Pseudosulfitobacter pseudonitzschiae: one gene and its partner. The protein of the gene in region 1 binds, or shares a complex with, the protein of each later gene. Links are inferred from orthologs where the notes say so. Each region holds a gene or a part of one and is shown in the gene's direction. Other genes may lie near its edges.

What was found.
Region 2: the proteins of clpA (region 1) and clpS are in contact, whole or in part, in a solved structure (PDB 1LZW), measured with the Escherichia coli proteins. The link is inferred for Pseudosulfitobacter pseudonitzschiae from one-to-one orthologs.

Annotation. Positions count from the first base shown.
Region 1 is NZ_CP022415.1:2,463,079-2,466,832, forward strand. The notes cover bases 187-3,214. They hold clpA (ATP-dependent Clp protease ATP-binding subunit ClpA), read left to right. Parts: upstream 187-553; coding sequence 554-2,875; downstream 2,876-3,214. Other genes in these bases: gloB (hydroxyacylglutathione hydrolase), read left to right, coding at 187-374; SULPSESMR1_RS11975 (M23 family metallopeptidase), read left to right, coding at 2,872-3,214. Outside these bases: more of gloB, read left to right, coding at 1-186; more of SULPSESMR1_RS11975, read left to right, coding at 3,215-3,754. UniProt on the Escherichia coli protein: ATP-dependent specificity component of the ClpAP protease. It directs the protease to specific substrates. It has unfoldase activity. The primary function of the ClpA-ClpP complex appears to be the degradation of unfolded or abnormal proteins.
Region 2 is NZ_CP022415.1:2,767,707-2,771,194, reverse strand. Bases 145-2,906 are described here. They hold clpS (ATP-dependent Clp protease adapter ClpS), read left to right. Parts: upstream 145-1,244; coding sequence 1,245-1,568; downstream 1,569-2,906. Other genes in these bases: SULPSESMR1_RS13645 (SDR family NAD(P)-dependent oxidoreductase), read left to right, coding at 2,633-2,906; SULPSESMR1_RS13650 (class I SAM-dependent methyltransferase), read left to right, coding at 1,654-2,622; SULPSESMR1_RS13660 (HAD family hydrolase), read right to left, coding at 444-1,142; SULPSESMR1_RS13665 (D-alanyl-D-alanine carboxypeptidase family protein), read right to left, coding at 145-226. In the rest of the region: more of SULPSESMR1_RS13665, read right to left, coding at 1-144; more of SULPSESMR1_RS13645, read left to right, coding at 2,907-3,433; hemF (oxygen-dependent coproporphyrinogen oxidase), read left to right, coding at 3,445-3,488. UniProt on the Escherichia coli protein: Involved in the modulation of the specificity of the ClpAP-mediated ATP-dependent protein degradation.

The DNA of each region.
Region 1 (3,754 bases):
CCGACAGCCTGATGGCACTGGGCTGTGGCCGCCTGTTCGAGGGCACGCCCGCGCAGATGCTGGACAGCATGACCAAGCTGGCCGCCCTGCCCGGCGACACAACGGTTTGTTCGGGACATGAATACACCACCACAAACGCAAATTTCGCCGCGACGGTTGACCCGCAAAACGCTGCACTTATATCTCGTACACAGGACATCGCGGAGAAACGCGCCGCCGGGATGCCCACTGTACCTTCCAAGCTTCAGCTTGAACTGGACACCAATCCTTTTCTGCGCGCCTCAGACCCTGCCATTGCCGCCCATCTGGACATGGCAGGCGCAACGCCACTGGACGTTTTTACCGAAATCCGCGCCCGCCGCGACCGGTTCTGACGCCCGCCATTCGCAACAATCGATAGCGTTTCATCGGGTATTGTCACTTTTGTGACTGGTTTATGAAAGAAAACCCTTGAAGCCAGCCGTCGATCAACCAAACTCTAACAGTATGAGGCCATGGTTGGCGGAGGGACGCCAAAATGTCCCCACCGACCCAGATCAGAAGGAGCACGAGCGTGCCTTCATTCTCGACGACATTGGAAAAAGCAATCCATTCCGCGCTGGCGCTGGCAAACGAGCGTCGCCACGAATTCGCAACGCTGGAGCATTTGCTGTTGGCGTTGGTCGAAGAACCCGACGCCAAACGTGTCATGCAGGCATGCAGCGTCGATGTTGACGAACTGCGCACCACGCTGAACGAATTTGTCGACGAGGATCTGTCGAACCTTGTGACAGATATCGACGGCAGCGAAGCAGTGCCAACAGCGGCCTTCCAACGCGTAATCCAGCGTGCGGCGATCCATGTGCAGTCTTCGGGCCGCACCGAAGTGACCGGTGCCAACGTTCTGGTCGCGATCTTTGCCGAACGCGAAAGCAACGCGGCCTATTTCCTGCAGGAGCAGGACATGACCCGCTATGATGCGGTCAACTTTATCGCCCACGGCGTCGCCAAAGACCCTGCTTTCGGCGATCCGCGCCCCGTTTCCGGCGCGCCCGAGCACGAAGACGAGCCGCAAGGCGTGACCGAAGGCGAGAAAAAGGATTCGGCGCTTGAGAAATACTGCGTCGATCTGAACGCAAAATCGCGCGAAGGCGACATTGATCCGCTGATCGGTCGTGACAGCGAAGTGGAACGTTGCATTCAGGTTCTCTGCCGCCGGCGCAAGAACAACCCGCTGCTGGTGGGGGATCCCGGTGTGGGCAAAACTGCCATCGCCGAAGGTCTGGCGCGCAAGATCGTATCGGGCGAAACCCCCGAGGTTCTGGCCAACACCACGATCTATTCGCTGGACATGGGCGCGTTGCTGGCAGGCACCCGCTATCGTGGCGACTTTGAAGAGCGCCTGAAAGCCGTCGTGACCGAGCTGGAAGCGCACAAGGATGCGGTTCTGTTCATCGACGAGATTCACACCGTGATCGGTGCCGGTGCCACCTCGGGTGGGGCAATGGACGCATCGAACCTGCTGAAGCCTGCGCTTCAGGGGGGCAAACTGCGCACCATGGGCTCGACTACGTATAAAGAGTTCCGCCAGCACTTCGAAAAAGACCGCGCCCTGTCGCGCCGGTTCCAGAAAATCGACGTCAGCGAACCGTCGGTCGAAGATGCGGTGAAAATCCTGCGCGGTCTTAAGCCGTATTTCGAGGAACACCATTCGGTGAAATACACCTCGGATGCGATCAAGACATCGGTAGAACTGGCCAGCCGGTACATCAACGACCGCAAGCTGCCCGACAGCGCCATCGACGTCATCGACGAGGCGGGTGCCGCACAGCATCTGGTGGTTGCCAACAAGCGGCGCAAAACCATCGGCACCAAGGAGATCGAGGCCGTCGTGGCCAAGATCGCCCGCATCCCGCCGAAAAACGTGTCGAAAGATGACGCCGAGGTGCTCAAGGATCTTGAAGGGTCGCTGAAACGCGTCGTCTTTGGTCAGGATAACGCAATCGAGGCACTTGCCTCGGCCATCAAACTGTCGCGTGCGGGCCTGCGCGAGCCGGAAAAACCCATCGGCAACTACCTGTTCGCAGGGCCGACCGGCGTGGGCAAAACCGAAGTGGCAAAACAACTGGCAGATACGCTGGGTGTGCAACTGCTGCGTTTCGATATGTCCGAATACATGGAGAAACACGCGGTCAGCCGATTGATCGGTGCCCCTCCGGGCTATGTCGGCTTTGATCAGGGCGGCTTGCTGACCGACGGAATCGATCAGCACCCACACTGCGTTCTGCTGCTGGACGAGATGGAAAAGGCGCACCCGGATGTCTACAACATCCTGTTGCAGGTCATGGATCATGGCCGCCTGACCGACCACAACGGCCGCACGGTGGATTTCCGCAATGTGGTGCTGATCATGACCTCGAACGCCGGTGCGGCTGAACAGGCCAAAGAGGCAATCGGCTTTGGCCGCGACCGTCGCGAGGGCGAGGATACAGCCGCCATCGAACGGACGTTCACGCCGGAATTCCGCAACCGTCTGGACGCGGTGATCAGCTTTGCGCCGCTGCCGAAAACGGTGATCATGCAAGTGGTCGAAAAGTTCGTGCTGCAACTCGAAGCACAGCTGATGGACCGTGGCGTGACGATCGAACTGACCCGACCTGCCGCCGAATGGCTGGCCGACAAAGGCTATGACAGCAAGATGGGAGCGCGTCCCTTGGGCCGTGTTATTCAGGAATACATCAAAAAGCCGCTGGCCGAAGAGTTGCTCTTTGGCAAGCTGGCCAAAGGTGGAGTTGTCAAAGTCGGTATGAAAAACGGTGTGCTGGACCTGAAGATCGAAGGACCGGACAAACCAAGGATTTCAGGCAACAAGCCGCCGCTTCTGACGGCTGAATGATCCGCGCGGTTTGCACCGCACTGACACTTACGCTCGTCGCAGGGATGCCTGCGGCGGGCGATCCTGTTTTGACGCCACCAATTGATTGTGATCTGGGGCGCGACTGCTTTATCCAGCAATATGTTGACCACGACAGCAGCGCGGGCGCGTCCGATTACTTGTGCGCGCCGCTCAGCTATGATGCGCACAAGGGCACCGATTTTAGCCTGCGTACCTTGCAACAGATGCAGGCGGGTGTGAACGTTCTGGCCAGCGCCCCCGGTACAGTCAAGGGCGTGCGCGACGGCATGGAGGACCGCATCTATACGACCTCGAACGCCGAGGAAATTAAGGGCCGCGAATGTGGCAACGGGCTGGTGATCGACCACGGAGATGGCTGGGAAACGCAATATTGCCACATGAAAAAAGACAGCCTGGCAGTCCACTCGGGCGATCAGGTCAGCCGCGGCAGCGTGCTGGGTCAGGTGGGGGTCAGTGGCCTCGCCCAGTTCCCTCACATCCACCTCAACGTGCGCCACAACGGCACCACCATCGACCCGTTTGATCCCGATGGCAAAATCACCTGCGGCACACCCGACCCAGACACCCTATGGCAAAACCCGCCGCCATACCGAGCGGGCGGCTTCCTTGACGTCGGCTTTTCCGACGGTATTCCCGACTATGCCGACGTCAAATCAGGCAGCGCTGCCAAACCGTCCCTGCCTGTGGATGCACCCGCTCTGGTGGTTTACGGTTACGCCTTCGGTGGCCAGAAGGACGACAAACTACGCCTGGTCCTGACCGGTCCTGACGGCACGGTGGTCGATCAGACAATCGCGCTGGAAAAAACCCAAGCGCAGTTCTTTCGCGCCGTCGGCAAGCGTCTGAAGCGCGCCGTCT
Region 2 (3,488 bases), 310 kb from region 1 along the record:
TGCTGACGGCCTCGAAGGCGATGTAAAGTGTCATCATCTTTGTTAGCGATGCAGGATGAAGGCGCGCGTTTGAATTGTGTTCGTGCAAAACCTCGCCTGTTCGGGCGTCGATCACATAGGCTGCATAGGGGGCAGCTAAGGCGCTTAGCGGCAGAACCACCAGCATCCAGAATGCCACGAAAAGAAATAGCCCGAAACGAGCCGGCTGAGCGCGCCGAACCTTCACTGGGAACCTGCCTTTTTTTATCTGCCTCGTGACCCCCGATTATTTCGAGTGGCCGATTATGGAATAATGCTAACACAGGTTGAATTGGTAAAACAGCCTTATTATTAAGGGGTTCTTAGAAATCTGAAGGGCGTTTTTGTCCATATCTAGGGGTTGATCGAACAACAGTGTCCACACCAAGTAATGTGTCGATAATGTGGCAGCGCCGCTACAAGACTCAGGGGTGCTTTGACAGCAGGTCGGGCAGCGCACCCAGATCGCTGATTTCACGAAAGCGCGGATGGTCTTTGGGCGCTTCTGCGTGCTCAATATCCCATAGCAGATCATGCGGAACATAAACGCCCCAGCCACCTGCCTCCAGCATCGGGCGCACGTCCGAGGCCAGAGAATTCCCGATCATCATGCTGCTTGCCGCACCGTCATAGGCATCAAAAATACGGGTGTAGGCGGCGGGCGTCTTGGCCGAAACAATCTGAATAGCGTCAAACATATCGCCCAAACCCGATTGGGCCACTTTGCGTTCCTGATCCAGCAGATCACCCTTGGTGATCAGCAGCACGGGGCCAACGGCCTGCGCGGCCCGCAAGGCGTCGGCGGCATGAGGAAGCAGGTCAACCGGATGTTGCAGCATGTCCTGCCCAGCGGCGATCAGCTCTGCAATGACGGTTCCGGGCACCGAATTGTCTGTCACCTCAAGTGCTGTTTCGATCATCGAGAGCACGAAGCCTTTGATGCCAAACCCGTAATGCCGGATGTTGCGCCGCTCGGCCTCTAGCAGACGGGTCATCAGCGCGTCGGGTTCAGTGTGGGGCGCCAATAACTCGGCAAACCGCTCTTGGGTCAGTTTGAAGAAGCGCTCGTTGTGCCACAGCGTGTCGTCCGCATCGAAGGCAATAGTTGTTAAGGTTTGATCCATAGCCGGGACTGCCTCTTTTCATGGGCCGTTTGGACGTTATATAGAGGACTCGGAAACACACAACGGATATGGGTGACGGCTTTGAAACTCCGACAGGCGCATATGATGGCGGGCAAGGTAGATGACGAGGGCGATTCCTCGGTCATTACCGAAACTAAGCCAAAAACAAAGCGGCCTCCGTTGTATAAAGTGCTGCTGCTGAACGATGACTACACGCCGATGGAATTCGTCGTGCTGGTGCTTGAACGCTTTTTCGGGCTGAACCATGCCCAAGCGTTCGAGATCATGCTAACCGTTCACAAAAAAGGTCTGGCCGTGGTTGGTGTCTTTAGCCACGAGATCGCCGAAACCAAAGTGGCACAGGTAATGGATTTTGCGCGGCGCCATCAGCACCCGCTGCAATGCACCATGGAAAAAGAAGACTGACGGCGATGTGGTCGCTGGGTTCTTGGGCCGCTTCCCTGTCAGGGAAGCGAGATGTGTTTATGGCAAAATTTCAGATGGGTGCCCCATGATCGGTGCGCGCTTGCCGCTGGCCGCCGAGGTCGGGTTCGACACTTCGGGCCGGATTGCGGTTTTTGCGCCTGCCGTTGGGGTCGACCTGAGCGCGCTGGCTTCTTGCGAGGTGATCTCGCCTTTGCGTCCTGTTCACGACCATTTCGAAGCAATGGGCCTGACCTGTCGCACCGCCCCCGAGGGGCGTTATGACGCCGCCGTGGTCTGCGTTCCACGCGCCAAGGCCGAGGCGCACGCGCTGATCGCCGACGCCTGCGCTGTGACAGAAGGCGCTGTGGTGATCGACGGGCAGAAAACAGATGGCATCGACAGTTTACGCAAAGAGATGCGCAACCGGTCCGGCGTAACCGATGCTATTTCCAAGGCGCACGGCAAGCTGTTCTGGATACAATCAAGCGACGCCTTCACGGATTGGGCCCAAGGCCCCGTTCTGACCGATGGCGGGTTCTGGACCGCGCCGGGCGTGTTCTCTGCCGATGGTATTGACCCCGCGTCGGAAATGTTGGCCGCTGCCTTGCCCGAAAAGCTGGGCAAACAGGTTGCCGATCTGGGCGCTGGTTGGGGCTTTTTGTCCGCCCACATCCTGACTCGCAGTGATGTAGAGGCAGTGCATCTGGTCGAGGCGCACCATCTGGCGCTGGAATGTGCGCGGCGCAACGTTACCGACCCGCGTGCGCAATACCACTGGGCGGACGCCATACGCTGGACCCCACCCGGACGGATCGACACCGTGGTGATGAATCCACCGTTTCACACCACACGCAACGCAGATCCGTCACTGGGACAGGCGTTTGTCGCGGCCGCAGCAAGGGTGTTGACCCCGCAGGGCAGCCTGTGGATGGTGGCAAACCGGCATCTGCCCTACGAGACGGCGCTGGAGCAACAATTTGCCCGTGTCGAAGAAGTGGGCGGCGACGGACGGTTCAAGTTGACGCGGGCGACCAAGCCCAGACGCAGGACATAAGGATCAGGCGATGTCATTTTCGATTTCAGGAAAGACGGCGATAGTGACGGGGTCGGCCAACGGTATCGGTCTGGCCATCGCGCGACAGTTTGCCGACAAGGGCGCCAATGTAATGTGCGCCGACATGGATGAAAAGGCGCTGATCCAGCAGCTTGGCGACAAGACGGACGAGGGCAAGATCCGCTATTTCGCCGGTGATTTGCGGCAACGCCTGACCATTGCAAATCTGGTGTCGGCCACGATCGACGCCTTTGACGGGATCGATATTCTGGTAAACGCCTCGCGGCAGGTGATGGAAACCGACGCACTGGATGTGGATGATACCAGCGTCGAAATCCTTTTGGAGCAGAACCTTATGACATCGCTGCGTCTGACGCAGCAGGTGGCGCGCCGCATGATCAAACAGGCCGAAGGGCAGACCGAGGGGCAAGTCGGGTCGATCATCAATCTGTCGTCCATCGCCGCACGGCACACACGCCCCGAACTATTGGGCTACTCCATCGCCTCGGCGGCTCTGGAGCAGATGACGCGGTCGATGGCGCTTGCGCTGGCGCATGACCGCATTCGGGTGAATGCCGTGGCCTTTGGTTCGGTCATGTCGGCCTCGCTCAAGTCGTCGATCATGGATCACCGCGAATGGCGCGAAGATATCGAAAACCACACACCGCTTGAACGCATCGCCAGCCCCAGCGAACTGGTGGATGCAGTGCAGTTTCTGGCCTCGGAAGGCGCGGGCTTTATCACCGGCGAGACGATCACGGTTGACGGCGGGCGCAGCCTGTTGGATCCGGTGCGCGCACCGGCACACTGAGGCATCCCCCTATGACAGATGAATTTGCTGTACAGAAAACGCAGGCAAGTGCGTG